One region of the Alteromonas sp. MTD1 genome, then DNA from elsewhere that is predicted to be linked to it. Evidence: predicted binding sites of a transcription regulator. Region 1 holds the regulator's gene; each other region holds the start of a gene.
The links. The regulator LexA, encoded in region 1, represses DNA repair genes until DNA is damaged. The targets are predictions, from matches to a motif close to TACTGTATNNNNATACAGTA.

Region 1 (10,788 bases):
AAACCTACAAAGTGCATAGGGAAGAACAACACGTTCACTGACACGAGCGAACACCAGAAGTGCCATTTAGCTAATGTAGTGTCGTACATTTTGCCCGTCCATTTAGGCAACCAGTAATACACGGCAGCCATAATGGAGAATACGGCGCCTGTCACCAGTACGTAGTGGAAATGCGCTACTACAAAGTATGTGTCGTGATATTGAAAATCTACCGGTGTAATGGCCAGCATAAGACCCGATAAACCGCCAATGGTAAACAGCACGATAAAGGCAATAGCAAACATCATAGGCATTTCGAATGTAAGCGAGCCACGCCACATCGTTGCCACCCAGTTAAATACTTTTACACCGGTTGGTACAGATATCAGCATGGTGGCAAACATAAAGAACATTTCCATGTATACCGGCATACCCGTGGTAAACATGTGGTGTGCCCAAACAACAAACGACAGCAATGCAATAGATGCCGTTGCGTAAACCATTGAGGCATATCCAAACAACTTTTTACGCGAGAATGTAGGGACAATTTGTGAAATGATGCCAAAAGCCGGCAAAATCATTATGTATACTTCAGGGTGCCCGAAGAACCAGAAAATGTGCTGGAACATAACGGGGTCACCGCCGCCCGCAGCATCAAAGAAACTTGTTCCAAAGAACTTATCGGTAAGTACCATGGTAACAGCGCCTGCTAATACCGGCATTACCGCGATAAGTAGGAAGGCAGTGATTAACCATGTCCATACAAACAGCGGCATTTTCATCCATGTCATGCCCGGCGCGCGCATGTTGAAGATGGTAACAATAACGTTTATCGCACCCATGATGGATGAGATACCCATGATGTGCACCGAGAACACAAACAGTGCGGTTGAATCGCCACTGTAGGTTGTTGAAAGCGGCGCATAGAATGTCCAGCCAAACGCAGGACCACCACCTTCCATAAACAGTGAACTAAGTAATATTAAAAATGCCCCAGGTAATATCCAAAAGCTCCAGTTGTTCATGCGCGGCAAGGCCATATCTGGCGCACCAATCATCATAGGCACTAACCAGTTTGCTAAGCCAGTAAACGCTGGCATAACCGCACCAAACACCATGATTAAACCGTGTACCGTAGTCATTTGGTTAAAGAAGTTAGGCTCGACAATTTGTAGGCCAGGCTGGAATAACTCGGCGCGAATAACCATGGCCATGGCACCGCCCACTAAGAACATAATAAAGGCGAACCATAAGTACAGCGTGCCTATGTCTTTATGGTTTGTGGTAAATAACCATCGGGTAATACCTTTTGGAATATGATCATGATGATCATGTTCGTCGTGATGCACAGATGAATCTGGCGAAATAACGTCAGTTGCTTTACTCATAACTCGCTCCTAGTTACCCATTGCCACGTCGTTGACATCTTTCGCCTGCACCATGTCACCCGTGTTGTTACCCCACGCATTGCGCTCATAAGTCACAACCGCTGCAATCTCTTTAAGGCTTAGCATTTTGTTAAAGGCCTGCATTGCGGTGCCTGACTTTCCATGAAGCACAATTTCAATATGACCTTTTTGATCTTCAAGGGCCATTTTGCTGCCTTTAAGCGCTGGAAATACACCTGGTAGCCCTTCGCCGTTTGGCATATGGCACGCTGCACATGTTGTGTTGTACACGCGTTCGCCTTCCTTCATTAACTCATCCATCGACATGTTCATCGACAGTAGGCGCTGCTCTTCCTCTTTTGCTTGGCGAACAATGTCTTCTTGTTCCCCCATCCAAGCTTCGAAAGCGGCGGGCTCTTTGGCGATAACAACAACGGGCATATAGCCGTGATCTTTACCGCAAAGTTCAGCGCACTGACCTCGGTAAATACCTGGCTCATTCACCTTGGCCCATGCCTCGTTAATAAAACCTGGGTTAGCGTCTTTTTTCACTGCGAAATCTGGTACCCACCACGAATGGATAACGTCGTCAGACGTGATAAGAAACCGTACTTTTTTACCGGTAGGAATAACTAAGGGGCGGTCGACTTCAAGCAAGTAGTTATCTGTCTTTTCAAACTTGTTTTCTATCTGCTCGCGCTGGGTGGCCAGTAAAGAATAGTATTCAACGTCACTGTCCATGTACTTGTAATGCCATTTCCATTGCGAACCAGTTACCAAAACCGTCATGTCAGCTTCAGACACGTCTTCCATGGCAATCAGTGTGTTTGCCGCTGGCACAGCCATAAAAATAAGGATAAGGAAAGGCACAACCGTCCATGCAATTTCCACTTTTACGTTTTCATGGAAATTAGCTGGCTTAGCGCCGCGGGATTTTCTATGAAGATACATAGACGCGAACATCACGCCAAATACCACCACAGCTATACCAACGCAAATGAAGAACATCAGCATATGCAAATCGTACACTTGCCCGCTAATGTCAGTTGCTCCGCGCCGTAGGTTCAATGAAGAGACTTCTTCAGCAGCCTGTTGCGCAGAAAGAAAATGAGAAAATAACAAAAAGGGTAATGCCGCAACCCCTTTTGCGATGACGTTCGTTAGTTGTTTCACTCAGCACCTCCGTAATGGTAGAACCATTAACGCCAAATGTTCTTGCGCGCTGTCCCTACCAGATGGTTTGCGAACGGTTGACCCACAACTGCAACTTGTAAAACAAATTTAGAGTCATTGTTATTATTTTGTTAATCCCTGACTAATAATTGCGCGATTATTCACCGCCGTCTAGTCTTTTCTATTAAATTTTTAATGAAGTGTTTAAAATTTAAACATTGGTTTCAATTAGCTATACCGTCTAATAGCAGAAAGAAACACAAATGCTGAAAATAAAGAACCTTGATTCAAACAACCATTTTGAACATAAGATAATTTTCAATTCTAAAGAAAAGTAATCAAATACAATGATTTAAAACGTTACGGATAGGAAATTAAAACGGCGAGACTTATTATAATAACGCTAAAAAGTGAAATTTTTTTTTCAATGTCGCGGTAGAAAAGAGGGCGTATTAAATTTTTTCACTCAGTTGATCCGTTTGGTCAAAAAACAACCTTGCTTCACCATAGTGCAATCATTAACAAAAGTTTAGGTATAAAAAAAGCGGCTAATAGGCCGCTTTGGGTTTAGTTGGATAAAACTCTACATCCAGTCTGCATTTCTAATTACACCTACAGCAATACCTTCGATAGCAAAAGGCTGTGAGGCTAAGTCCACTTTAATTGGAGAAAACTCTTCGTTTTCGGCATGCAGCAGTACTTCTCTACCACGCTTTTCAAGGCGTTTAACCGTTACGTCTTCATCAACACGAGCTACCACGACTTGGCCATTGTGAACGTCTGTAGTGCGATGCACTGCGAGTAAGTCACCATCTAAAATACCAATATCCTTCATACTCATGCCGTTAACACGAAGCAAAAAGTCAGCTTGAGGTTGGAAGAGAGCAGGATCTACCTTGTAATGAGACTCCACGTGTTCTTGCGCAAGAATAGGCTCACCAGCGGCCACTCGGCCAATTAGCGGCAAACCATCTTCTTCTACAGAATCTTCAAGCGGAATATTGAGTTTGATACCTCTAGAGGTGCCCGGCAAAATGTCAATAACACCTTTTCTAGCAAGTGCTTTCAAATGCTCTTCAGCAGCATTAGCAGAACGAAAACCAAGCTGACGGGCAATTTCCGCACGTGTTGGAGGCATTCCCGTTTCTTGCATAGTGGTTTTGATAAGTTCTAAAACTTCGGTTTGTCGAGCTGTTAATGGGCGCATAAAAGACCTGTCTGTTCATACAGTTCCTGTAATTATATACACCTAATACGAAATAACAAGAACTTAGTAACGCTCACCAAAAAAGCCGTTTTCTTAAACGGCTTTTTTGGTGAATGGTGCCCACTCAATTCTGTCTCGCCCATTAGCTTTAGCGTCATACAAGGCTTGGTCAGCTAAAGACAGCAGCGCACTAAAATCCATATTAAAACCGTCATCAACAAAGGTTACGCCTATGCTTACCGTTAGTTGCAGCGTGTCTTTCTTATACAACATTTTTTTAGCGGCTATACGCTTCCGCAGTGAGTCTAACCGCTTCTTCGCTTCACGTTCACATTCACCACGAATTACCATGGCAAACTCCTCTCCGCCGAGACGTGCAACGATGTCTCCATCGTTAATTGCATCGCTGATAATATCAGCGGTTTGCTTAAGCGCACAGTCTCCAGCGTCGTGGCCATAGGTATCGTTTACATTTTTAAAGTGGTCGATATCGATAAGTACAACAAAAATACTGCAATGATCTTTCGCCATGTCCTCACATTGCTCAATGAACGCGCGCCGGTTGAATAGCCCCGTAAGCGGGTCTGTCATGGCTAACTTACGTAGTTTGTCCTCTGCTTCGGCCCGAGCTTGCTCTAGGTCTACGGCGTAGAACAACCCTGCAAGCGCATCTAATAAAGGCTGGAAAAACTCCGCATCTTCGTTGGTGTATGGTGAGAATTTATTCGCAAGTCCAATAACACCCACTACTCTGTCTTTCACTTTTATGGGTAAACCAAGGAACCGACTAATTCTGGGGTGACCTTGTGGCGTTCCTTTAGAAGCAGGATGTGCTCCAGCGGTATTACTAATAACCACCTCGCCCGACGTAATGGCTTGCCCAAATAAGTTGTCAAACGACGAAAAATATAAATTACGCTTTTTATATTCAGCATATTGGGTGAAGCTTTTACTGTCCCATACAATTTCAGAAATTGCATGTATAAAGAGTTTGGGCTGCGTTTCCACGTCTCGCATCTGGCCAATAAAGGCAATTTGGCTGTCTGATATGTCAATTAGCTCTGATAAGACTGACTGGCATGCGGTAGTAAGGTCGTTACTTTGCAAATAAGAGGCACGGGTTTTATTTATAAACTGCAGTAACTGGGTTTTCTTTCTCTCGTGAAGGTCATTCTCCATTCGCTGAGTTATATCACGGTGAATACCCGCAACACGCACAGGGTTGCCGCCTTCGTCTACTTCAACAATCTTGCCGTAAGTTTCAACCCACACCCACTTCCCACTGGTATGCTGCATTCTAAACGTGGTGTTAAATACTTTTGCTTCACCGCTCAAATGCTCATTTAATTTTCTTTCTACATTAATAAAATCGGCAGGATGAATAAGCTGCTTAAAAAAACGAGAGCTTGTATCGTAGTACTCGTATTCTAAACCAACAATATCGCACCACCGTTTGTTCACTTGGTTGACATCTGCCTGTAAGTTCCAGTCCCACGTACCCAACTCAGATGCTTCAAGAAGCAAGCGCATGCGTGAGTTGGTTTTATTCAATTTATCTTCAACAAACTTCTGATCGCTGGTATCAAACAAAAATGCCTGTACCGACAGCAGCGTTCCATCTTCACGAAAACTTGCTGTTGAGATCATGCTTACCCAGATGGTGCGAGTAGGTGAAATAATTTGCAAACGACAGGTGTGCGTTTCTACGCCCTCAAGATGTGCCTGCATAGTAAACGTAAAATCCTGCTCTGCCGCGTTAGATAAAATATCGTTTAGTTGAACAGCGCCGCTTAACAGGTCTTGCGGTGCTACGCCCAACACGTATTCGCAATTTTGCGATATATGTATCAAGTTAAGTGAGGTATCAAAACGCCATGTAGCAAGTACAATGGGTGATTTATCAATAAGGCCGTGCTCTCGCTTTAGAATCTCATGTTCATTGGATAACGTAATGTGCTGACTTACAAGCGTTGCTATGCGCTCTAGCGCCTTGACATGTTTTGCGTCTATTTCTCGAGGTTTTGTATCGATAAGGCACAGCGCACCAACGGCCTCACCATTTACAACAAGCGGTGTACCTGCATAAAAACAAATATTGGGAGCGCCGGTAACAAGCGGGCTATCTTTAAATCTCGGGTCTTGTGTGGCGTCGCTAACCACAAGCTGGTCTCGCGTTTTAACAACGATGCTGCAAAGCGTGTGTTCACGGCAAACACTGGTAGTGTCAAGTCCATAACTGGCTTTAAATTTTTCCTCATATTCGCCCATAATGCCTATCAATGCGATAGGTACCCTAAACGCTTCAGCCAAAACCATCATTAAATCGTCTAGGTCTAACGGCAAATCTTGATCTAGCATAAATTCATCGATGACTTTAAGCCGAGACTTCTCGTTCATTGCTTGCTCTCATACTGCGTTAATATTACACAAAAGTAGTAAACAAGCAGTGATTTCGCAATTTTTACCCCCCTTTTTTATAGGCCTTTTCTTATTTATTTAAGAGTATGAACTTTATGTAATAATTAGGCGCCTAGCCTGAATCGCTCATTGATAAATGCCAATTCGTAATTGTTTTGTGATAAGCGTTTGGCACTGATAATATTTTTACCTATATCCACACCCATAAAGGTTTAATTTTCATGCTAACTTTTGCGCCTTTTTCATTAGAGCTTGCTCCTTATTTTGATTCAATCAATCGAGAATGGATAAATGAGATGTTCAAGCTAGAAGCCATTGATGAGCGTGTCATATCAAACCCTCAGCGTGAAATTATCGAAAAAGGCGGTCATATTTGGTTTGCACTGCACCCTGAGTTGGGTGTGGTAGGAACCTGCGCACTGATGAAAAAAGATGAAGGCACGTTTGAACTTACCAAAATGGGGGTAGTCTCAACGGCACGAGGGTTGAAAGTGGGTGAAGCGTTACTTCAACATGTCGTTAAGGAAGCTGAAAACATTGCTACAAAGCTATTGTTTTTGCTTACTAATAGCAGTTGTGAAGCAGCCATCCATTTGTATGAAAAAAACGGTTTTGTGCATTGTGAAGAAATAATGAAAACCTACGGTAAAGCCTATAAGCGCTGCAATGTAGCAATGCGCTATGCTGCTGATTGGAACATCACCCATGCGTTATAACGTAGTTATTCGGCTTAAAAAAGCGTTTGTATAACACCCTACATGAAACGTCTTGTTCAAGGCTATTTGTAGCCATAACTTAACAGGTGTGACAATTCAGGTATCACAGTGCGAATAGCGAGATATATCGCCAACTGTGATACACTTCGCCAGATTTTATTTCATAGGATTACATAATTCATGTCGTGGATGCGAAAAGCCCTTCTGTCGGTATTTCATTATCCTGTTAAGTTGCTGGTTAAAGCGCATAGCATTCCAGTAAACGTTGAAACCGAATTAGGAATAGATAAGAACAAACCTATTGTTTATCTGCTTCCAACAAACTCAGTGACCGATCAATTGGCGCTAAAAATGTCGACCGAGGCGCTGGGCTTACCTAGCCCCACTGAAACTCTTGCGCTTGCCGGAAGAGAGTATTCTTCTACGCTGTTTTTAAGAAAAACGCAGCCGATTTTCCGCTCATCGGCAAAGGATACTGATATTGAAGAAGTATTTACCGAACTTTTTCATTTGCACAGAGATCATGAAAACCTTGACCTTCAAGTCGTGCCCGTTTTCGTAACGTGGGGACGAGCGCCAGGTAAAGGAAACCCAGGTTTAAGCGATCTTATTGCTGATAAAGCCGCACCAAGCTGGCTAAGAAAATTGTTTATCGTATTGTTCTTAGGCCGAGACAACTTTATTAATTATTCTAAAGCAGTGTCTGCCCGCGTAATGTCGAATCAGCACGGGAGCGATCAAAGTATTGCACACAAGCTAGTGCGTGTAGCAAGCACTCACTTTCAACGCAAACGCCAGAGCATGACTGGCCCAATGTTACTTGAACGCCAAGAACTGAATAACAGTGTATTGGGTTCAGATGCCGTTCGCCGTGCGATAGCAGAAGAATCACGCAGTAAAAAGATAAGCCACGAAAAAGCAAAAGAAACGGCACAGTCTTACGTAACCGAAATTGCTGCCGACTATCGCGAAGGCTTAATACGCTTTGGTGACAGGCTGCTTACCCGTATTTGGAATAAAATCTATAACGGTATCAGCGTAGGCCATGCCGATAGAATTCGTGAGCTTGCTGCTAATGGACATGAAATTATTTATGTACCGTGCCACCGAAGCCACATGGACTACCTATTGCTTACCTACGTGATATATCACGAGGGTATGGTAACACCTCACATTGCTGCAGGTATTAACCTTAACTTTTGGCCGGTAGGCAAAATGTTCCGCCGTGGTGGTGCGTTTTTCCTTCGTCGCAGTTTTGCTGGCAACAAGCTTTACACAGCGGTGTTTAGAGAATATCTAGAGCTGCTTTTCAACAAAGGTTATTCAGTAAAGTATTATCCAGAAGGGGGTAGAAGCCGTACCGGAAGACTTATCCCGCCTAAAACAGGTATGCTGGCTATGACTATTCAAGCCATGCTAAAAGGTGTTAATCGCCCCGTGAGCATTGTGCCTGTGTATATTGGCTATGAAAATGTCATGGAAGTGAAGAGCTACTTAAACGAGCTTAAAGGCTCGAAGAAAAAGAAAGAGTCTAACCTTCAGGTATTTTCTGCCATTAAGAAGTTAAAAAACTATGGCCATGGTTATGTGAACTTTGGCGAGCCCATTCAACTTAACCAATTCCTAGAAAGCCAAGTGCCAGATTGGCGTGACTGTAGAGACGCCGATCCAGACAAGAAACCGGCTTGGCTTACACCTGCGGTTAACGAGCTAGCCAACAATGTGATGACGCGTATAAACCGCGCTGCAGCGCTTAACGGAATGGCACTTACTTCGCTTTGCCTGTTGTCTTCAAAAACACAAACCATGAGTGAAGCAGAACTAAAACAGGCGTTAGGTGACTTCATAGAACTGTTTAAAGCTGTGCCCTTTAGTGACGACGCCACTATTCCCGATTCGACGGCAGAAGAACTACTGCACGATACCTTGAAGCTAGGTCGTTTTGATGTAAAAGAGGACGACTATGGCCGACTAATAGGCCCGCAGCCAAAATCAGCGGTATATCTAACCTACTACCGCAATAATATTTTGCATCTGTTTGCGCTACCTGGACTTATTATGGCGTCGGTATTTGCAAGAAAAGGGACTCGCCGTAGCGCTATTTTGCAATTAATTGCCGCACTTTATCCATTGTTGCAAAAAGAGCTGTTTTTGCACTTAACGCAAGATGAAGCACTAGCGCATACCGACTCGCTTATTAACGCATTGCTAAGCAACGGTCTACTTCGTCAAGAAGGTGATGAGTTGCTGCCACCTGATGCACACTGTAAGCAGTTCCATTCAGCATGGTTGCTAAGTCGCTGCATGCAAGAAACGTTGCAGCGCTACGCTGTGGTGCTTACTATTTTAGATAAAGAAAAAGTGATTAGTCGAAGTGCACTAGAACGTGAAAGCAAAAAAGTGGCAGAACGCTTGTCGACATTGTACGGATTAAGCTCACCAGAATTCTATGATAAGAACGTGCTTTCAAGCTTTATCAGTGCTCTGAAAGATAATCACTGGCTAGATACTGAAAAAGACGGCAGCCTTAGATACTCAGAAGAATGCGAAGCGCTTCGCCAAGATGTTATGGCCTTGATTTGGCCTGAGATGATGCAACATCTTGAAAATGTAGCGCTACACGCAGAGAGTTAATGCTTTAAACAGTATTTTGTAGCGTTAAAAGCCTAAACGGTTATGAAAACACCGTTTGGGCTTTTTTTGTATTGGTGACGTAAGAAGGCAGCTTTGCACCGCTTCACAGTAAGCATGCGCTTAATGTGAAACGGCGAAAAGCAAGAAAAAAGCAAAAACGGTAAGCGGTGCTTTATTGCTTAAACTATTCTGGTTGAGATAAGAAGAAACGATAAGCCGGGTTGTCGGTCACTTCTTCTACTTTATAGCCTAGTTCGGCAACGTGCTGATTGAAGTCAGCTCGGCTTTCTGGGGCAATATCAAAGCCAGCCAAGACAAGGCCTTCAGCGGCACCGTGATTGCGATAGTGAAACAGCGTAATGTTCCATTGCTCACCAAGTGTATTGAGGAAGTTCAATAGTGCTCCTGGTCGCTCTGGAAATTCAAAGCTAAACACTTGTTCGTTTAACGACGTGGGAAGCCTACCTCCTACCATATGCCGTACATGCAGCTTCGCTAGTTCGTTATCCGTAAGGTTAAAGCAATCATAGCCTTTACTTTCAAGCGAACTTTGCAATGCTAAAAATTCTTGCTGTCCGCCTTTAAGTTTTACGCCAACAAAGATATGCGCTTCGGTGCTACTTGCGTAACGATAGTTAAACTCGGTAATTGCTTTTGCACCTACGCATTCACAGAACTGTTTGAATGCCCCCTTTGTCTCAGGGATCTTCACTGCAAAAACGGCTTCTTTTTGCTCACCAAGCTCACAGCGCTCCGACACATAACGAAGCGTGTGGAAGTTTATATTGGCTCCACATAAGATGCCGCCAAGTTTCTTTCCTTGCAGATCATGCTGCTTAGCATATTTGCGAATAGCAGCAACAGAAAGCGCCCCAGCGGGCTCCGCAATAACCCGCGTGTCATCGAATATATCTTTAATGGCACCGCAAATTTCGTCGTTGGTAACCGTAATAGTTTCATCTATCAGTCGATTACATAATCTAAAAGTTTCTTGCCCCATTACCTTAACGGCAACGCCGTCGGCAAAAATACCTACGCTTTCAAGCTCTGTCGGCGCACCTTTTTCGCGCGCTTTAATAAAGCACGCTGACTCTTCAGACTCTACCGCAACTATTTTAATGCTTGGTTTTAACTGTTTTAGATACACAGCGATGCCAGCGGCAAGGCCGCCGCCACCAACGGCAACAAACAATGTATCAAGGTTAGGATTTTGCTCTAATAATTCTCGAGCAACGGTGCCTTGCCCAGCAATAACATCGGGGTCGTCGAAGGG
Region 2 (10,788 bases), on a different contig from region 1:
CTGTTGTCGTAAGTATCGTTATTTTATGGTGGCTGAAACAGTCTCCTCGTTCGCAAAAAATGTTGCCGGTTGCGTTTGCATTTATACTCGGTGGTGCGCTAGGTAATGTCTACGACCGTATCGTGCATGGCTACGTCATCGATTTTCTTGATTTTTACGTAAATAACTACCATTGGCCGGCGTTCAACATTGCAGACAGTGCAATTTTCATTGGTGCAGCGTTATTAATCATTGATATGTTTAAGAACGGCGACAAAGACGAAGCGTCAGATAGCGACGCAGCCAGTGCAAGCGAAACCACAAAGTAGTATTCGGATTATTTATGACAGATTCTTTAGTGATTGGTGCAGACAGTGAAGTGATTCTTCACTTTGATTTAAAGTTAGAAGATGGGTCTGCAGCAGATAGTACACGCGTAAACAATAAGCCTGCGAAAATGGTAATGGGCGACGGTAGTTTAACGCCTAACTTTGAGGCTTGTTTACTAGGGCTTAAAAAAGGTGACAAGAAAGCATTTACGTTGAAAGCGAATGACGCGTTTGGCGAGCCTAACCCGAATAATATCCACTATATGGACAGAAGTCGCTTTGGTGCCGATTTGAGCATCGAAGAAGGGATGATTTTAGCGTTCTCGCAGCCTGATGGCTCTGAAATCCCTGGCATTATCCGAAGCGTAGCGGGCGACTCTGTAACGGTTGACTTTAATCACCCTCTGGCAGGTCAGACTGTTGTATTCGACGTTGAAATTATAGACGTTAAACAAGGTGCAGCTGCACAAGACGGAAACTAATTATGCAAATTCACTTAGCCAATCCGAGAGGCTTTTGCGCCGGTGTAGATAGAGCAATTACCATTGTAGAACGTGCGCTGGAAATGTTCGAGCCACCTATTTACGTACGTCACGAAGTGGTACACAACAAATTTGTTGTTGATGGCTTACGCGAACGCGGTGCATTGTTCGTTGACGAACTGCATGAAGTACCAGATGACAGCATTGTTATTTTTTCTGCGCATGGTGTTTCTCAAGCGGTAAGAAAAGAAGCGACAGATCGTGGACTTAAAGTGTTTGACGCAACCTGCCCACTGGTAACAAAAGTGCATATGGAAGTGACGCGCGCCAGCAAAACCGGCACTGAATGCATTCTTATTGGTCACGCAGGTCACCCTGAAGTAGAAGGGACAATGGGGCAGTACAGCAATGAAGATGGCGGCATTTACCTAGTTGAATCTGAGGCTGATGTGGCAACGCTTGAGGTAAAAGACCCTTCAAATCTTTACTACTGCAGCCAAACCACATTGTCGGTTGATGATACTGCAGATGTTATTGATGCACTGCGTGCAAAGTTTCCTGAGATAAATGGCCCGCGTAAAGACGATATTTGCTATGCAACGCAGAATCGTCAAGATGCAGTACGAGACCTTGCTCAAGACTGCCAAGTATTGCTGGTAGTGGGGGCGCAAAATAGTTCAAACTCGAATCGCTTACGCGAGCTTGCTGAGAAAATTGGTGCTACGGCATACTTAATTGCCGACGCAAACTGTATACAAAAATCTTGGTTAGAGGGCGTTGAACATATTGGCGTTACTGCAGGAGCATCGGCGCCTGAAGTATTAGTACAAGGCGTAGTGAACCGTTTGAAAGAATGGGGCGCTGTGTCTGCTTCTGAGCGCGCTGGACGAGAAGAAAATGTCGAGTTTGCTGTGCCGAAAGAACTTCGAGTCAAGCAAGTGGTTTAAGATATAGATACGATAATAAGGTGTAGCTACGATAAATTGCTGCATAAATCGAAATCGCATATCTTTTAAAAAAACACCGCATTGAATGCGGGCTATTGAGTCAACTTGGAGCTACTATTTTTTGATAGTAGCTCTTTTTTATTTTATTCAATTGAAAAATAACGAATAAATTTCTAGTGAAAGCTGGATTTCCTGTTCAAACAACTGAAACAGTGTACGAATAGTCAGTTTTTTCAATGAGTTATTTAAAACTCGACAAAACCTCCTATAATATTGGCTATAGGAGTGGTAATTATGACGAAATATGTCTTCTTAGATACGGAAACAACAGGTTTAGATCCCCATAAAGGCAACCATAGGATCATCGACCTAGCGTGCATAGAATATGAAGATTTCACTCCCACTAGACATGTGTTCAGCCTCAAAATTAATCCTGAGGGCAAAAAGCTGTAAAGAGCGCTTTTCGATTTCACGGAATCCTAGATGAAGAACTGGAGGACAAACCCACCTTTAGCGATATCCATCAGTATTCATTGAATTCATCAAAGACAGCCATCTTGTTATCTTCAATGCAGCCTTTGATTTACGATTTTTAAATGCTGAGTTAAACCGAGTTAATTACCCTTCAACGGTTTCTGATATTTGTGCTGAAGTGACTTGTGCAATGGAACTGGCTAAGAGCAAATTCGGTGTTAGAAAAATCAGTCAAGATGCAGATTGCTTACGATACGGTATTGATATTTCAAGTCGAACCAAACACAGTGCGTTACTCGATGCTTATTTATGTGCAGAGCTGTTTTTCAAATTACTTGATGATTTGGTTGAACCACTAAAATCAACACCACAACAGAATAAGCATACGCCAACCAAAGCCATATCCATTCCAAGTGCTTACAAAAACAAATAAACGGGTTTATATACCCAATTCAACTTTTGTAAAAATCCAGAATGTAAGAATTTTGGTGTCGTGGCTAAAAATTCGACTTACAAAGCAAATGGTGAGCTTAAGCGAGGTTTGGGCAACGAATACAAGCTTACATGGAGTGACGATAAATCCGAGTATCTGCTCACCTGCAAATTATGTAGTCATAGTACCACCATGATCCACAATCGTTGTTTTGAATTAGAAGTAAAACGCCTTTCAACCATATGCGAGCCAGTCGAGCCAACGTGTCAGAATAAAGCTATCCCCGGTCAACCTAAGACGTTTCGGCCCTACTATATCCCAACATCCCCTGAGAATAGGCGTGGTATTAAAAAGCTAAAGCCTCGGTGTAAAAACAGAGACAAGGGAATTTATAACCACCCTGAACTCTACAAATTAGATGGGAAAGCGCAGCCTGACCGCATTATTGAGCGTGTTGTTAAAAAGCCACTCAAAAAAGGTGGTAAGCCCGTCACCCAAATCATCAAGGAAGAAAAACTAGGCTCACAACTTCTTACCTGTCATGCATGTAATAGTAAGCTACCGGTTAAATTAAACCCTGCAAACCGCCATTATCGAGATTCAGATAACGTTAAAATCTTCAAAGATTTAATGAATAAAGACATATTCAATCGCATGATGGACAAGCATAAACTGGGTGCCAAGGTTATCTACGACAAAATCAACTTTTTCTACGAGCAAGCCTTAGCCTTTGACCATTATCACTCACAGATGATTGACCATGCGGTAGCGACTAGAATACTTAGTCTCAGTTCAGATAGACAGTTCTATTTAAGTAACTGGGGCGACCATAATATGCCAAAACCTACGCATATCGTGAACACGTCAACCGTCGATAATCATTCAGGTTTTGTATTCGTTTCTAACGTAAATTTTGATTTTACCAGTGATTATCAAGAGATAAACAAAGAGCATCGAGAAAAGAAGGAGCAGGAAAAATTTCCTTATTACAGACGCTACGCGCAATACGTATTAAGTAATGATGATGTTAATGTTCAGGCACCTGAGCATTAACGCACTGTTGAACTCCAACTACCACCAAAAGGATTACTGGTACAGCAAACGTATAGCGTGTTAGCGCACTTTGCTTTACTTAAGCAAAAACTCAAATATGCCAATCAAGTTAACTTATACGCAGATAATGATTCTGGTATCAAATTAGCCGTAGGAGCGGTTTTTAACGATTGGATAGCACGCAATAAGCTTTATGCCTTTCAAATCTCAGTAGAGAAAACAGGCTGCGCTCAGTATCTGGATGAAGATGCATCAAAACGACTCAGAGAAGTTAGAGCGAACTTAAAAAAAGAAAACCCAGAAATCACTAATGAAGGCATCAAAAAGGCACTTGGGGAAGCGCAATTATCAAACCGAGTTCGTGTCGGTAATGCTAAATCAGAATGGATAATCAACCCGAATAGTAAATCACGTTTAGCAATGATGATGCCACTAGGTGATGTGAAGCGCATGAACCCAAAACTGGTGGCAAGTTTATTAGCCAATGCCTCGCTTCATGGTGTTGATAATTGGTTTCAAATTTTGAGTAGACACATTAATCTTTTAGAGAGATCTGTAACTAGTGCCACCAATGCAAAACGCTGGAATGCCTACGCGGGTTACAATCCAGAATGGATGGTAAAGCTCATTGAAATCAAGCGCGTGTATTTCAATTATTGCATGACCAATGAGCGCACCATAAAGCGCACCATTAAGCGAAACTTCAAAGGCAATAACAAACCTAAACCTACCACGCCAGCAATGCGACTTGGGCTAACTAGAAAACACTACACAGCGGAAGATTTGTTGTCATTTAGCCTGGATAAAGAGCGTATTGATGAGGTTTATCGCAACAAGACTGAACACCTTCCTAGTTTCTTGAGTAACCGATTTTAGTGTCAGGTTATTTTGCAAGCGTCAAACACTAAAATCACCAACACTCTCTAACCTGTTGTTTTTTTGCCAAATAAAATAATAGGTGTATTTCTTGCTTTATCGAGGGCGCAATGTTTAATTTTAACTTAATTAAGTACCTCTGTCCTATAAGGACAGGCACTAAAAGGCTAACTCAAATGAAAAATAAATTTTTAAAAGGCTTAATAGCTAGCTTCGCTTTGACTGTTAGTGGAATTGTCAATGCTGGATTAATTACTATATTCACTGATGAGGCTGATTTTATCAATGCTGTGAATATAACAGGAACATATGATTTCAATTCAGACACTCTAGGTGTTTTTTCCAATAATGACTTTGGCGATTTTAGTATTTATGAAAACGATAGCCTAATTACTTTATCAGTAGCTAACACATCTTCCATCTTTACATCTAATCATATAGACTTTTTTACCCAATGCTGTAATGTTCCAGATACAATGTTTATTGAATTTGATTTTGAAATTAATGCATTCGGCTTTGACTTTTCTAATGAAGACCCTACCAGTGATTTCACTGTTGTCACAGTTGATGGCCAATCATTTAATGTCGGTTCACCAAGAACTAATGGTTTCTTTGGTCTAATTTCAACTTCATCATTTAAGCTGATATCTTTTGTTGACGATCCTGCTAATGGAGGAGCAAATACTTCTACTAAATTTGATAATTTTAAATATCAAGCTGCTAGTGTACCTGAACCATCAGCTATAGCATTTTTTGCTTTAGGTTTAATGGGATTAGCTTCTCGTAAATTTAAAAAACAAGCATAGTAAAAAATATTATTAAAATCGAAATCACTGATCATAATGGTCAGTGCTTTTTTCGTTTTAAGAAATACAAAAAAAGAAAATTAGTGTAAACCTACACACGCGCTTTCAAATATCTCAGTAACCAACTGAAATATTAAGCTAATCGTAAATTTTTGAGAAATTCGAATACTTTCTTGTGGCTCAATTATCATTGAAAAATAAGGAAAAAGTCTTCTAAAAGCAAAAAGCCACATTGTTGTTTTCAACAAAACGGCTCCAAGTTCACTCAATAGCCCGCATTGAATGCGGTGTTTTTGTTTGTGCTAGTGTGCTTTACTATCAGCAACTTGCGAATAGCTTGATATACGTGTCTTGACGTTTTTCATGTAGTGAAGCTGGTAAAATAAATATCCCACAACTATTCATTAAAGCTGCCGATAGTAAGTCTTTAGCTAAGAAAGGAAAGTAAGGTTACTGGCAGTCTCTGAACACACCAAAAACCTTATTCGTATCTTTAAATTATACGTTTTGATAACTAAGAATACGCAGTTGCATACCCAATTGTCTTACTATACTACATTGGTAGAGGTGTATTTGGGGTATAAGGTTTCCTCGCCAAAGTGATATTACAGAAAGGGTGGCAATGAATACCAGGTCAGTAAATGATATGAGCAAGCAAACAGGCGTGGGTCTTATTGAGATCCTTATAACCTTGTTTATTCTTGCCGTTGGTTTGCTCGGTGTTGCAGCGCTTCAGTTTACTGGTTCGTTTGCGAACAAAGACGCAATAAGTAGAACCCAAGCTGAAATGGTTGCAGCCCAGGTCGCTGAGCGTTTGCGTGCAGCAGCAAGGCCAGCCACAGTAGGCGACGGTATGGTAGTACACAACGACTATTTTAACAGCGACAGCTACAACTTTTCGCGCCTAAGTTGCGCAGGCTCTTCGCATCCTTACCGTTGTTATTGCTTAAGTCGCCCGGCCGGTATTCCCAATTGCGAAGGCAACGCCTGTACAGAGCAGCAAATGGCCGCCTACGACGGTTGGGCGCTGTCTTGCTCTGCGGTACAAACTAACCCACAGACAAAAGTAAATATTCGCTGCGATGATAACAACACTGCCGATGTTTACAGATGCAGCGCAGGCTCTCGCATCGAAGTATTATTAACGTGGCCGGTTACGTCATCGGGTAACCAAAACTATACGCTTAACAGCCGCTGCAACCCAATAGAAGGCGATAGCAATGCCTGCGTGTTCAAGGACATTACATTATGACGCGCGGATTATCGACCCCGATGAAAAACACAGGTTTCTCCCTTGTCGAGCTTATGATTTCCCTTACGCTCGGCCTCATTATTTCCGGTGCCATTATTCAAGTGTTGGTAAGCAGCAGTGTCACAAATAAGTTGAATCAAGCTGTCGCGCAGGTACAAGAATCGGGGCGTTTTATTATGGCGCGTTTATCGTCTGAGTTCTATGAAGTAGGGCGCTACGACTTGGTTACGGCTGCCATTGATAGTTCTGTCGATACTATTGCTGAAGCGGCGTATGTTCAGAACAAGCCTATTGCCCTTGTGGGCGACTTTGTTACCAGCGGTGAGCTTGGCAGTATTCAAGCTGCAAGCGGCGATAGCGATAAATTGGTGGTGAGTTTATTGGGCAAAGAAGACTGCACGGGCAACAGTCATGGCTATGCGGCAGATGAAGAGTTTCATGTAGTAAACCACTATTTTGTGAGCGGTAGCGAACTTAAATGTACAGGCTTTGATGGCCGTGTTTTAAGGGGGCTTAAAAACCAATCTGTGGCGCCAGTAACGGTAACGCTTTTAGACAATGTGGAAAGCTTTCATGTTCAGTTTGGCGTGTCAGAGCGAATTACATCATCAAAAGGTCAGCCAGTAAGCTATGTAACTGCCAATGAATTAGGCCTTCTAAGAGCGCAAAATCAGCAGGTGGTCGCGCTACGTTGGGCCATCATGTTGAAAAGTTATCAAAATGAAGTACAGCAAACTCAAGCGCAGCGTTTTGCGCTGCTTAACGAGAGTGCAAAAACCATGAGTACATCGCATTACTATCAGGTTTTTTCAAAAACACTGGCACTTCGTAATATGAAGAATTTTGTAAGGAGTTCGCAATGAAACAGCGTGGTTTAGTGATGGTATTCGCGTTACTCGTTTTGTTGTCTATTACTGTGTTAGGTGTAAGCGCGGTAACCAGCAGCTTATCTCAGTCTAAAATGGCGGTGTCGATGCAACAAAGTGGTTTGGCTTTCGATGCGGCTGAATCGGCTATTGCTGGGGTATTCTTCGAATCTGAAGACGAAACATTACTTAGCGATCCTAATCAAACCGACCCGTTATCAGAAGCCAGACAAGGTAATATTTTCGACCCTGCAAACGATGCAGTGAGCTGCTTTGATAACAATGAGTGGACAGATCGCTACATGACTGAAGGTGGTCTTGCCATAGGCGATAGACATATTAACGACGGGACATATCAAACCGCGGTTGCTTCAAAAAGCTGGTCTCGAACAGCGTTTATACGCGAACAGGCATGTCGTGGCTCTAGTAACGTAATTGGCGGCAGTAATATTAATTGTCACGTATTCATTATACGCGGATGTGGAAAGGTAGCAGGTAAATCGACGGTGGTTGCAAATACGCTTGCAGCGTCGGTGTTCGGCCCGGCCTCTCAATAGGTGATGTTATGAGAAAGTTATCTAGCTATTTTGCTTCAACAATACTCTTCAGTTGCATTGGGTTCTCTGCATTTGGTGACGACTTAGACATTTATTTAGGCAATGCCAATAGTGCAGTTACCTACAATCCAAACGTACTGTTTATTATGGACTCATCAGGCAGTATGGGAGGCTACGACGGTACCGACCAGACGCGCATGTTACGTGTCCAAAATGCATTGAAAGCGGCGCTAGGTTCTGCGACAAACATCAATGCTGGTCTTATGCGTTTTTCGGACTATGGTGGCCCCATTCTCTACCCTATTCGTAATATAGATGAAACGGTACGTCCTGAAATTGTTATCTCAACTAACGATGATGATCACGACGCTCATGAAATAGATGGAGCTGTTACCACCAATGCCAACGACCTCGTTTTAAGTCAGGGGACTAAAACAGTCACATCTGGCCTGCGCTTTACCGACTTAAAAATTCCACAAGGCGCTACCATTGTAAGTGCTAACCTACGCTTCACCTCTGAAGGCTTTAACGTTGCAGGTACGTCATTAGTTATTTCTGCAGAAGATAACGCCGATTCCTCAGTATTTTCGAATACGAATAGTAATTTAACATCACGAACTAAAACCACGGCCACTGTAGAGTGGACAACCGACAACGATTTTCCTGCTTCAGGTGAAGTGGTTACTACACCCGATATTAGCGCTGTCATACAAGAAGTTGTGGATTTATCAGCATGGTGCGGTGGGAAAGACCTTAACATATTAATTGAAGGCAGCAGCGATGATAGCGCAAGTGGTCGCGAGGCGAGAGCCAGTGACGTAGGGCAAAGCGGTGCACCGCAATTGGTTGTGTCTTACGACGATTCTACCGCCACCGGTTGTGTGCAAGGTGAGGGTATTTATCAAGTATCAAACTCGCGAGATAACTCTGAAGAAGATAGAAATGGCTACCCCAATACCGGCAGCGAGCTGACTTTCCATCCTTCTTACAATAGTTATATTGGTTTACGCTTCAGAAATGTGAATATTCCTCAAGGCGCGGTTATTTCAGAGGCATACTTAGAGCTTACGGCATATAACACAACTACCTATGGTAGCCCGAGCATGCGCATTCGCGGCGTGGCCGATGATGATGCCGACGATTTTCACCCTGACCGTCGCTATCGAATTCGCAACTTACCGAAAACATCCGGTTTAACCTGGTCAATGCCAGATTTCTATCGTAACAATAGCTATCGTACCCCCGATATTAGCAGTATCGTGAAGCAAATCACCGACCGGTCGGGGTGGCAATCGGGCAACGATATGGCTTTTGTGCTAGATGATTTTGTATCGTACCGAGGTGCTTACACGTATGGTGGTTCACCTTCAAAAGCCGCTAAGCTGATAGTGAAGTTTAACGGCTCGGCCACCCCTGGTGCCTCTGCTACCGTGCGAGAGCATTTAATCAGTAAAGTTGATGAACTAAGTGCAAACGGTCTAACACCAATTGTTGATACATTACTAGAAGCCAGTAACTACTATGGTGGCCGCAATGTAGATTACGGCTTAAAACGTGGTGAAAGTGATGTAAGTAGTTCAGTGCGCCGGAGCACGCGTGTTAGTCATCGCAGTTCTTATTTGGGCGCTGACTCTATTCTGCCTTCAGGTTGTAGCGAAGATAATTTATCAGACAGCGACTGTGTGAATGAGCAGATCCCGACACCAGCAACCTATATTTCTCCGGTTTCCGATTTACAGTGTCAAACCAATAACCATATTGTGCTTTTATCTGATGGTGTGGCTAACAACAATCACAGTGTAAGTAAAATTCAGGCGTTGCTGGGAAAAACCTGCACAGGCAGTGGCGGTGAGAAGTGCGGACTCGATTTGGTGAGAAATATCAGCGAATCTGAAACCTCGGTGATAGGCCCACGCGTTATTACTCACACTATCGGTTTTGCAGCAAATAATAGTGCAAACAACTTTCTAAATCAGCTAGCACTACAAAGCGGTGGTGGATTTTATCAAGCAGATAATAGTACCAACTTGCTAGAGGCATTTAATACTATTCTACGCTCTGTAAAAGACATTAATGCAACGTTTGTATCTCCCGGTGTTGCTGTAAACCAGCTTAACCGCTTAACACACCGTGACGAGCTTTACTTCGCATTATTTAAACCCAGCGAAGGCGCTATTTGGCCAGGGAACTTAAAACGTTACAGGTTAAGCGGGGACAAAATTCTTGATAAGAATAGCTTGAACGCTGTAGACAGCGTTACGGGATTCTTCTCAGAGAACTCACACAGTTATTGGTCTACGTTAGCCGATGGCAGTGAAGTGAGTGACGGCGGCGCTGCAAGTCAGCTAGGCGCCAACAGGAATATTTATGTATTCGATGGCGATGGCTCAATTATAAGAAGCTCGAACGCGCTTCATGAAAACAACACAACCATTACCGCTACTGACTTAGCTATTCAAAGTGAGCCTGAGCCTGAAGCATTACGTGATGCACTGCTTAAATGGGCTCGCGGCGTAGATGTAAAAGACAGCGATGGCGACGGCAGTACATCAGATTTTCGCGCACAGATGGGCGACCCAATTCACTCTCAACCAATCATTGTGAACTATGGTGAAAACGACTCAGCAATTTTGGTGGCTACCAACCATGGAATGATACATTCATTCGACACCACTACAGGCGAGGAAAACTTTGCCATTATGCCCAAAGAGCTGCTTGCGAATTTGCACCACTT
Region 3 (10,788 bases), on a different contig from region 1:
CTGAGCAATGACACGTTGGCTGCATTTCTAAGCGCTGGGCACTACGTCAATGTTCATACGCCAGCCTTCGTAAACGGTGAAATACGCGGGCAAATCGAGTAAACAAGCATTTAAGCATTGCCCTCACTCGATATTGTGAGGGCCACACTTTATGTCGAAAGGTTCTCGGATAAAAGACTTTGTTTAATCGTTTATTATTTGGAAAAGGTTAACCAAACAGTTTGTTATCTTACGAAAAAGCAGACAAGGCCAAATACTTCTTGTCCTGAAGTTTAACCATCCCTTCTAAAACACAGTATAAATGGCCCAGTGCTCTATTTCTTTGGATGGAAGGCCTTGGGTCGTTTTTATGGTTACAAAATCACAATAATGAATCGGCCCCAAATCCCACCTTGTCCCAAATAACACCACAACATTCATGAGGTCTCTAATCAACTGAAGACAATGGAGATCTCAACATGAAGAAAAGTTACATCTATGAGCGAATTATCAAGGCAATCAAGCACCATGAAGCGGGAACTAAGATCAAATTTTATTGGGATTGATCGCCAGAAACCTTAAAAAAACGATACAGAATAACAAGTATTCCTTTAAGGGGTTTTAACTAAAAAATTGCCCAAAAGTGCTAACAAACGATGAGATAACGAAAATACTTGAACTCTAAACAAGTTCAATTAATACCAAATTCCCAACTAATTGAGATTTTTTGAACAACCGTATTTGTTATTTTTGTGCTATCTTATTGTTTTTAATTTAATTCCCACAGTTGAAAGATTTCCCAGATTATATGACTTTGATCACGGGTTTCGTCAACTATTCGTAACGAAGAGACTTTTAGACGTCTAGAAGTAAAGACTGGTATTTATAACTTGTTTTAGTACAATATACGACTATTTTGAAAAATTAACGCTTACGGAGCATTTATGGCCACGCATTTATTCACATCCGAGTCAGTGTCTGAAGGGCATCCGGACAAGATTGCTGATCAAATCTCAGATGCGGTTCTTGACGCAATTCTAGAGCAAGATCCGCGCGCTCGGGTGGCCTGCGAAACGTATGTTAAAACCGGCATGGTTTTAGTAGGTGGTGAAGTTACTACCTCTGCTTGGGTTGATATTGAAGAATTGACCCGAAATACAGTAAAGGAAATTGGCTACACTCATTCAGATATGGGTTTTGATGCAGACTCGTGTGCTGTACTTAACGCTATTGGTAAACAGTCACCTGATATTAATCAAGGTGTTGACCGCGAGAGTTTGGAAGAACAAGGTGCTGGCGACCAAGGCCTTATGTTTGGTTATGCTAGCGACGAAACTGATGTACTAATGCCTGCGCCAATTACGTATTCTCATCGCCTTGTTCAAAAGCAAGCTGAGGTGCGTAAGTCAGGCAAATTAGACTTTTTACGTCCAGACGCGAAAAGCCAAATTACGTTTAAATATGAAAACGACAAGCCGATTGGTATCGACGCAGTAGTACTTTCAACACAGCACTGCGATTCAGTAAGCACTGAAACAGTACGTGAAGCTGTAATGGAAGAAATCATCAAGCCCGTGCTTCCAAGCGAATGGATTGATAGCAACACGCGTTTCCACATTAACCCAACTGGCCGTTTTGTTATCGGTGGCCCAATGGGAGACTGCGGTTTAACAGGTCGTAAAATCATTGTGGATACTTATGGCGGTATGGCACGTCATGGTGGTGGTGCGTTCTCTGGTAAAGATCCTTCAAAAGTTGACCGCAGCGCAGCATACGCAGGCCGCTATGTTGCAAAGAATATCGTTGCAGCAGGTCTAGCTAAGCGCTGTGAAATTCAGGTGTCTTACGCTATTGGTGTAGCAGAGCCTACGTCAATTAGTATCGATACTTTCGGAACTGGTGTAGTAGATGAGAAAACACTGGTTGCGCTAGTGCGTGAGCACTTCGACCTACGTCCATATGGTCTTATTCAGATGCTTGATCTTGAACGTCCTATCTATCGTCCTACTGCAGCATACGGCCACTTTGGCCGCGATGAATTCCCGTGGGAAGCCACAGATAAAGCTGCTGCGTTAAAAGCGTCGGTCTAGATACAAATTACGTTGTAAAAAAAGCTGCCTTATGGCAGCTTTTTTGTTTTTTTAGCACCACAATAGCAGCCAACACTCACCATACTTCCGTACGTCCCACAAGTTTTGAGAAGTTTTTGCCACTATTTGTTTTTTAGGGCTATGCTTTATAAGGATACAGGTTTGTTGTAGCAGGCATTCGTCACGCATTACACGTTATTCAAATAATAAAACCACTTTGCACTTACCGTAAGTGGGAAATCGAAACAGGGATGGTTGAAGCGAAAGAAACACACTAAACACTTGGGCTGCAATAATGAGAACGAGCATTCCTTTTAGCTTAATACTTATTTTCGCTGTATTTCTATCTCCGAAAGCGGTTTTCGCTGACGGCGACATTACTTTTGCAAGTGGCTCTTGGTTTACAACACACAACAATCCTATTCAGTTTAAAAGTAAAAAGATTTCCAATTGGCACTTACAAAGCCGCTATAGACTGCACTCTACAACTGAAACCCATTATTACGACAATAGCTTCACCTACCCTACAGGCTCTCAAAGCTATATTAGTGCTAGCCGCCAATTCGATACATCGCTTCCTCAAAAAGTGTATGCCATTTACAATGCAAACATAACCGCGTATCAACATTACGCAGAGTGGTTATACATTCCTGATGATGTGGGCACCTTTACGCGTTTAGGTTGGCTTTTAGGTGACAGTAACGGCTTAAATATGGCGGTAGAGCTAGAACACAGGCAAATTGGAGAGGAAGAGAATATGGCATTATCGCTTGGAGTACACTATTTATTCTAATGAAATTGCACTACAAGCCCATAGTTTGCGCATAGGTTTGTTGAATAACCAACGCGTCTGCACTAGCTCGATGACGTTTTACATCTAATTGTGCTAGCTGCTGTGCTTTAACTTCGTGCCACACATTCATCTGCCCTTCCGACAAAATATATTCTAGGGCTCGGCAGGTAAAGGTCATTTCTACCTGTGCAGCTGCGAAAAGCTTTATTAACCATGGATTGTCTACCACCCACCCGTCGCTGTATACCATAGTATTGCCTAAAAACGCATTCAGTTCATTACACACGCTAACGGGCTCTGCCCCCCGAGCATGCAGCATTGCACGAGTAATTCCGTGAAGCGCCTGTGCGTTCTTGTCCCAATGCATCCAAGAATCAAACGGCCTTATTAGCTTGCACCATTTTGCACCATCATAGCGCACAATGCCTATTTCTATCGGGTAGCTTTGTGCGCCAAACCCACTGGCTTCAACATCAATGATCGTTGGCAAGGTTTTTTGTTGCACCCTAACTCCAAGAGATAACCTATGTTCACATACAGTAATAACGGAGGGTCATGGACTACAGAGTTAACACTTCATAGGTAACTGTGTACCGCACATTTCACGCCATCTTCTACTGCTGACATACTCCTACCGTATGCATAGTTTATACTTAAGTATGAGAGAATCGTGCCAGTTCGGCCTTGCACAACTAATTATTGTTATCGCATGATAGGACAAAGGAGCTTGGCGCTATACTAAAGGAGTACGTAGGTAAACTAACAGAAATGCGTCAATGCTATACACTTACAGTGTTGTGTTATGGATAGCGGTTACTATGCGATTACGAATTTGTGTTTTATTGCTCTTTACGCTTTGTACAAGCCACAGCGTTTATTGTGCTCAACCTCCGCTTGTTATTGGTGTTGATGCTGACTTATCAGCGGTAGCCGTTGATGGCGGTGTAGCTATTTCTCGTGGAGTAGAACTTGCAGTTGAAGAAATAAATGCACAAGGAGGCGTGTTAGGCCGCCCGCTTAAACTGGTTACAAAAGACCACAGAGGCAACCCCGCAAGAGGTATATACAACTTAAAGCAATATAGCGAGAACCCTGACCTACTAGCAGTCGTAGGTGGCGTCCATACGCCAGTACTGTTAGCTGAAATAGACGTAATTCACGAAAAAAACCTGCTAATGCTAGTGCCTTGGGCAGCAGGTACACCAATAGTAGACAACAACCGTACCCCCAACAATGTATTTAGAGTATCGGTTCGAGACTCTGAAGCCGCAACCGTTTTAGTGGGTTATGCGAAAAAACGTGCCATAAAACGTGTTGCATTAGTCTTAGAGCGAACTGGATGGGGGCGTTCAAATTTAGCCTCATTAACTGAAGCAGTCTCGCAACAGGGCATAATAATTTCGTCAGTACATTGGATAAACTGGCAACAAACCGATTTTTCAGAAGACATTTCTTCCATAAAAGATGAAAGCGTTGATGCAATAATATTAGTCACTAACGTACCTGAAGGCGCAGTTGTCATGAATGAACTCGCAGCCCAGGGGATGACATCGACACCGGTTGTTTCACACTGGGGTATAGCATCGGGTGAATTTACCTCTCTTCTAGATAAGCCAATTGGTGAATTCGACATTTCAGTGCTTCAGACATTTCATTTTAATCATCAAAAAAACGAGAATGCAAAACAGTTACTGGCGTCGTATCAAAATAGGTATGGTGTAAACGACCCGCTTACTATCAAGGGTGTGACGGGTTTAGCGCACGCATACGACCTTACTCATATGGTTGCGCAAGCGGCCAATGATGCAAATAGCGTTCAGGTAAGTGCAGTTCGCGAAAAATTAGAAACAATGGCCACTTTCGACGGAGCTGTGAAACAATATTCTCCACCGTTTACAAAAGAAAGGCACGATGCGTTGTGGTCAAATGACTATTTTATGACTAAATTCAATGATAAAGGTCAATTAGTCACTACGGACGACCGTTAATGCAAAAAACGCCTCCAAGACTTAGGAAGCTATTACTTACAAATATGTTGCCGCGACTCATTGCGTTGGTCGTGGTGCTTTCTATCACCTTGTTTGCAGCGGCGTTTCATTTCGTATCTCAGCAAACGCAAGTTTTGCAACAGCAGTCAGTTGAAGGCTTACAGCAAGACCTAAGCTATATAGTGGATGACACCACCCGCCAGTTAGCTGACCTTGCTGCCAACGATATCATCATTAATTCGCTAGTTGATATGGAACAACGCGGAAACTATTTACCCATGTTTTTCCGCTCACTTAACCTTACCCAAGCCCCTCACGTTGAATTTGCCTTATTCGATTTTGCGGGAAACCAAATCATTGACAAAAATTGGCAAGCCAAGCTGCCCGATAATTTAGAAAAAACATGGCGACAACTTACATTAGGCGAGTCAGCGACGTTTTCATCTGTATCTAAACACGGTGTATTAATCAGTGTACCTGTGTTACTTGGCGGTGTGGCTGAAGGTGCATTAGTGATGTATGTAGATAGTCTGCAATCGTTGCTAACTTCTTATCCTCGACTCACCAATCAGCTGGTTTCAGACTCACAAGGCCTTGTACTTTTCAGTAGTCAGCCAACGCTGATTGCCCCTAACACGTTATTGTCTGAGTTCAATGATTCGGGTTACTCATTTGAAAGTGTGCCATGGCAAAACCTTACGCTTTACAGCATTGAGCCTACCTTCGCAGCGTATAAAAGCGTAGCTTGGATTGGCGTTGTGCTCGTGGCTATGATTATTGGCTTTGTGTTAATTATTTTACACATGGTAAGAAAAACCGGCGCGCTGGCGGAAAACACACTGTCTAACTTATACAACGATATTAAACACAAAACCCGCGACGGACAGTGTGCGCTTCCCTCCTCAAATAGCGAAGAAGCACAAGAACTGGCAGATATTAGAAATGCATTTGACAAGCTTATGCACGAGCTCGCGGAAGCCTCGCTATCAAATGAACAATTTTCGAATGTTTTAGAATCGATGGGCGATATGCTGTTAGTAGTCGACAAAAACAATGCTGTCTTGCTGTCGAACAAACGCTTTGATCAGTTTTGTGAAGATCAATATGTCGAGATGTCAGACATCGTTAAGTTTATCGTTCAACGCTTATCTAATGACACCTCTAACGAGCTTACCCACTTTTCTCTTACCACAGGTAAAGATAGATTTATTCGCTGGACAAAAGCTACGTTAACCGACTCGTTTGGCGACGAACGTGGCACTATGTATATAGGAAGTGATGAGACAGAGCGACGCTCACTTGAAAGCAATGTGCAGATACTTACACACGCTATGGATGAGGCTACGGTTTCCATCATCATTTCAGATATAACTCGAGTGGGTCAGCCAGTAATATACGTTAATAGTGCATTTGAGGCCCTTACCGGCTACAAACGTGAAGAAATAATTGGGCATAACTGCAGAGCAATGCAGGGCAATTCAACAGATACAAAGTCGATAGATAAAGTAAGACAAGCCATAGCTCGGCGCGAGCCCATAGACATAACGCTACTGAACTACCGTAAAGACGGTAGTGAATTTTATAACAGATTAAACCTAACGCCGGTAAAAACAAACGGCGAGGTAACTCATTACATAGGGTTCCAACAAGATGTCACACAACAGCGTCTTACCGAACAATATCTGCAAGACGCGCGAGAAAAAGCAGAAGATTCTGCAAGGTCAAAGTCTAGTTTTCTTGCTAGCATGAGCCACGAGATACGCACACCTATCCATGGTATTTCTGGCGTGCTTCAGTTGTTAGAAGCGTCGAAATTAGACGACGATCAGCGCCATTATTTATCACTCGCTAAATTCAGTATTCAAGGCCTGCTTCATATCGTAAACGATATCTTAGACTTTTCTAAAATTGAAGCAGGCCAACTCCAAATTGAAAATGCACCGTTTGATATCGCTCAGTCTTTGCACGCCATAGAAAACCAGTTTGCACTGCTGTGTGATGACAAGGGCTTAACCCTTCAGTTTAACAACGAGCTTAATAACATCAACGTTGTACTAGGTGATGAAGTTCGCTTTGGGCAAATTCTTTCAAACCTTATTGGAAACGCTATTAAATTTACCGACACCGGTTCAATTGAAGTACACACCAAGCTAGAAACGCTGCACAGCAATGATATTCAAATTCACTGCAAGGTTATTGATACCGGTATTGGTATTGCTGAAGATAAACAGTCGACTATTTTTGATGTATTCACCCAAGAAGATTTATCTACTACGCGCGAATTCGGTGGTACTGGACTTGGTTTATCAATTTCAAAACAACTATGTGAATTAATGGGTGGCAGCATTTCACTTGAAAGTAAAAAAGGTGAAGGCAGTACATTTTATTTCACGGTAAATATGGAATATACCGACGAAGCATTGATAGCCCCTATTCTGCTGAACGAGCAAAAACAAAGCACCGAGACTAAAAAGCTGAAAATTCTGGTTGTTGAAGATAATGATATTAACCAAATTATTGTTAAGCAGCATTTGTCGCAGCACACCACACTTAGCGCTAAGTCGGGTGTTGAGGCCTTAGAAGCACTAAGCAAGATGAAAGTGACATTTGATGTCATTTTAATGGATTGCCAAATGCCTCAAATGGACGGTTTCGAAGCCACCAAACGTATCAGAAAGGGAGAAGCCGGCGACAGGTATGTTGACGTACCTATCATTGCGCTTACTGCGAATGCTATGAAAGGTGACAAAGAGCGATGTGTTGATGCCGGAATGGATGATTATTTAAGTAAACCCTTCGAGGTAGAAGACTTGCTTAAAAAAGTAGAGTACTGGGCAAAGAGCAAAGTGTCCACCTAACCGCATTTATAAGCTGTACTGATATAGTGTATTTATGAACAAACGAGCGTGGTTATTTTTTTGCGTACTTAGCCTTTTGCCCATAACGGGTAATTGCACAGATACTGTCCTTAAATATAACTTAGGTACGTCGGGCAGTTCGGTTCCCTACGAAAACGCTGTCGATGAAAAACGTGCCGGCATTTTAGTTGAAATTCTACCGTTAATTATGCAGCGCGCGGGTATTAAAACCGAAAAGGTTATGCTTTCAACTAAGCGCGCCATGATTGCTTTTAATACAGGTAAACTAGACTTCGACTTTTTTAGTCAAAGTTGGCTACCACCTGATGCCCCCGTTGGAAACTTTTCTTTTTCTGACGCCATTCTAACGGTGAAAGAATACTTCATCACTATGCCTGAAAACCAAGAAAAATACGCCGACGTCAACGTTATTTATGGCAATCCAGTAGGCACGGTTTCGGGCTATGTTTATTTTGATGAAGACCAGTTCGAGCGTCTCGACTTTGATTCTGAAAGCTCGCTTTTACTCGCATTAGGCAGAAAACGGATTGACGTCATGACTATGGAAGAAGCCTCTTCACGATACTGGTCGTCAAAGTATGATATTGGCATAGCGTTAGGACCAATACACACGCAAGGCGAACTAGCACTGCGCGTGCATAATCGTCACAAAGATAAACTTCCTCGTATCAATGAAGCCATTGCTCATTTGAAAGCTACAGGACAAATTCAGGCAATACTGAAAAAATACAGCGACTTCTCGTTGTAATGTTCTGACGTCTAACCTTAGTTGTTACTGAATGGCCTAGCTAGCGGCCAGCGCACGGTTTGAATGAACAAACATACACACACAAAGAACATACCAAGCCAACCGATGAGCTTAAATGTTTCACCTATTAGCAATATCGCAAACAGCGTAGCCACTAGAGGTTCAATTAACGTTATTAGCGTAGCCCTGCTCGCCTCTACTGTTTTAAGGCCGTAGCCAAACAGCATATAGCCTAAAAACATAGGAATAATGGCCATATATACTGAAACCGCCACATTCGTTGGGGATGTAAACAGCTTGTCACCAGTAAAAAGAAGAGACGGCAATAGCAGTAAAGACGCAGCACCAAAAAGTGAAGCCATGGCAGACTTGGAATTAACGCCATTGTTGATAAAGTATTTTGCTGCAAACGAGTAGCCCGCATACGTAAGTCCTGCGATTAACCCCAGCACTATTCCCCACACTCTTTCATTTGTGTAAGACGTTATACTAGAAAAAGCTATATTTGTTGAAGCCACACTAGGCGCTGAATTTAATAGTTCACTTTTTCCCATGGATAAGAACACCACACCTGTTGCGCCAAAACAAAAGCTAATCACCCATGTCTTAGATACTGGCTTTTTCCCAATGACAAACTCCAACACAGCAGCAAACAACGGCGCACTAGCAATTGACACTACGGTACCTATGGCAACACCCGAGAGCCGCATTGATGAGTAAAAGGCAAGTGGATAGATGCTCACGCACAGCGCACCAAGCAGAAAAACGATGGGGTTGCGCTTTAATAAATGAAGGTCGCGCATTAGCTGTTTGTAGGCAAACATACACAACAATACTCCTGCAGTGCCCATGGCGAACGCACCAATGGCTAAAGGGCTAATGCTGGGCGCAAATTGCGCGGCAGTGCCAGTAGTTCCCCATAAGAAACTAGCAACAACAATAGCTAGCACGCCAAATTGTGAAGTGTTATGCGTCTTGGCATTAGCGTTGACAAAAAAGGATGAATGTTTGTGCAAAGATATTTTATTCATACAGTAAATTCTTTATTCAGGCGCTTCACTGCCGCTGAGCTGTTTGTATTTTCCGACTATACAAGATGAGCGCGTAATGCACTTAACACCTGAGGCGTCATTCTTTGCAGATTAGGCGAAGTTAAACTTAAAAGTATTTATTAGTACATTCCTTTCTCACTGCCTCCACAATTGAGCTTGGTGAAAAGAATGATTTAGCGTTGATTAAGTTACGAAGTCAGACCTGCGCTTTATATTTGATAAAGGCAACAAAGGCCTTGAACTTGAGGGCGTTTCTGGCAATGGTGATAGCGGTGGGCCCGCGTTCATTAAGCACGAAGGCGAGTTTTATTTAATGGGCGTAAGATCAAGAGCGGACTCTTGGTTTAAAGACGTTGGCGAATATGGCATGAAAGAGCTTTATACAAGGGTTTCGGTTCACGCCGACTGTGTTGATAGTGTAATGGCCGCTAACGAAACTCAGAGGGCTAAAATTAGCTCATCGGAGCCCTTTTTACAGCCAGGGATGACGCCGGAAAAAATGCCACAAATTTGTGCATCTATTAATTTTATGCCCAACAGCACTTTGTAACCACAGACCTAACACATTGCTAAAATAATTATGATACAAAAAGTATTGATTTCATTATAAGCGACTACCTGCGGAGAGTTTTTCTACAGTTTGCATAATGGCTTGACCCATATCATCCAAACTTAGTACACGCTTCGCAGCGCCTTTTTCAATGGCCACTTTCGGCATACCAAACACAATGCAACTCGCTTCATCTTGACAAAATGTCTCACATCCGGCGTTAAACAATTCCAGAAGTCCATTTGCACCGTCATTCCCCATTCCTGTTAATAAAACACCTATCGCGTTGCTACCAGCGCTTTTACAAAGTGAGTTGAACAACACGTCAACAGAGGGTTTGTGACCCGATACACGTGGGCCATCACTAAGTCTGATGCGATAGTCAGCTCCGCTCCTTTCAATTTCCATGTGCTTATCGCCCGGTGCCAGGTAAGCCTGACCGGGAAGTAAACGCTCGCCTCCTTTCGCTTCTTTTACCTGCATTTGACATACAGAGTCTAATCGTCGTGCATAAGTAGAGGTGAAGCCTGCTGGCATATGCTGAGTAATTACTGTTGCAGGAGCATTTGCGGGGAATGTTTGTAATACTTCTTTTATAGCTTCGGTGCCGCCTGTCGAGGCACCGATTGCGATAAGTTTTTCCGTACCTGAATAACTAACCTTACTAACAGATGATACTTTAGCAGGTTTCGCTTTCTTTACGTTAGAA

Region 2: ACGHAV_RS10685 (exonuclease domain-containing protein) is a predicted target of LexA. The motif match lies at 1,948-1,967, and genes of this name have one in related genera.
Region 3: ACGHAV_RS12855 (exonuclease domain-containing protein) is a predicted target of LexA. The motif match lies at 3,385-3,404, and genes of this name have one in related genera.

What each region holds. Positions count from the first base shown of each region.
Region 1 covers NZ_BTGG01000002.1:285,014-295,801, forward strand. The annotation lists gene ctaD (cytochrome c oxidase subunit I) at 1-1,367, opposite strand, end outside; gene coxB (cytochrome c oxidase subunit II) at 1,377-2,540, opposite strand; gene lexA (transcriptional repressor LexA) at 3,124-3,747, opposite strand; gene ACGHAV_RS03960 (diguanylate cyclase) at 3,841-6,144, opposite strand; gene ACGHAV_RS03965 (GNAT family N-acetyltransferase) at 6,387-6,881, shown strand; gene plsB (glycerol-3-phosphate 1-O-acyltransferase PlsB) at 7,062-9,515, shown strand; gene ilvA (threonine ammonia-lyase, biosynthetic) at 9,700-10,788, opposite strand, start outside.
Region 2 covers NZ_BTGG01000007.1:64,520-75,307, reverse strand. The annotation lists gene lspA (signal peptidase II) at 1-308, shown strand, start outside; gene fkpB (FKBP-type peptidyl-prolyl cis-trans isomerase) at 323-790, shown strand; gene ispH (4-hydroxy-3-methylbut-2-enyl diphosphate reductase) at 793-1,737, shown strand; gene ACGHAV_RS10685 (exonuclease domain-containing protein) at 2,032-2,190, shown strand; gene ACGHAV_RS10680 (exonuclease domain-containing protein) at 2,270-2,644, shown strand; gene ACGHAV_RS10675 (hypothetical protein) at 2,705-3,697, shown strand; gene ACGHAV_RS10670 (hypothetical protein) at 3,755-4,573, shown strand; gene ACGHAV_RS10665 (PEP-CTERM sorting domain-containing protein) at 4,750-5,379, shown strand; gene ACGHAV_RS10660 (prepilin-type N-terminal cleavage/methylation domain-containing protein) at 6,002-6,631, shown strand; gene ACGHAV_RS10655 (PilW family protein) at 6,628-7,494, shown strand; gene ACGHAV_RS10650 (PilX N-terminal domain-containing pilus assembly protein) at 7,491-8,054, shown strand; gene ACGHAV_RS10645 (PilC/PilY family type IV pilus protein) at 8,063-10,788, shown strand, end outside.
Region 3 covers NZ_BTGG01000008.1:266,440-277,227, reverse strand. The annotation lists partial or broken gene ACGHAV_RS12870 (CHRD domain-containing protein) at 1-102, shown strand, start outside; gene metK (methionine adenosyltransferase) at 924-2,069, shown strand; gene ACGHAV_RS12860 (hypothetical protein) at 2,365-2,862, shown strand; gene ACGHAV_RS12855 (exonuclease domain-containing protein) at 2,873-3,367, opposite strand; gene ACGHAV_RS12850 (ABC transporter substrate-binding protein) at 3,681-4,850, shown strand; gene ACGHAV_RS12845 (ATP-binding protein) at 4,850-7,708, shown strand; gene ACGHAV_RS12840 (substrate-binding periplasmic protein) at 7,743-8,477, shown strand; gene ACGHAV_RS12835 (DMT family transporter) at 8,495-9,508, opposite strand; gene ACGHAV_RS12830 (hypothetical protein) at 9,843-10,079, shown strand; gene ACGHAV_RS12825 (chemotaxis response regulator protein-glutamate methylesterase) at 10,134-10,788, opposite strand, start outside.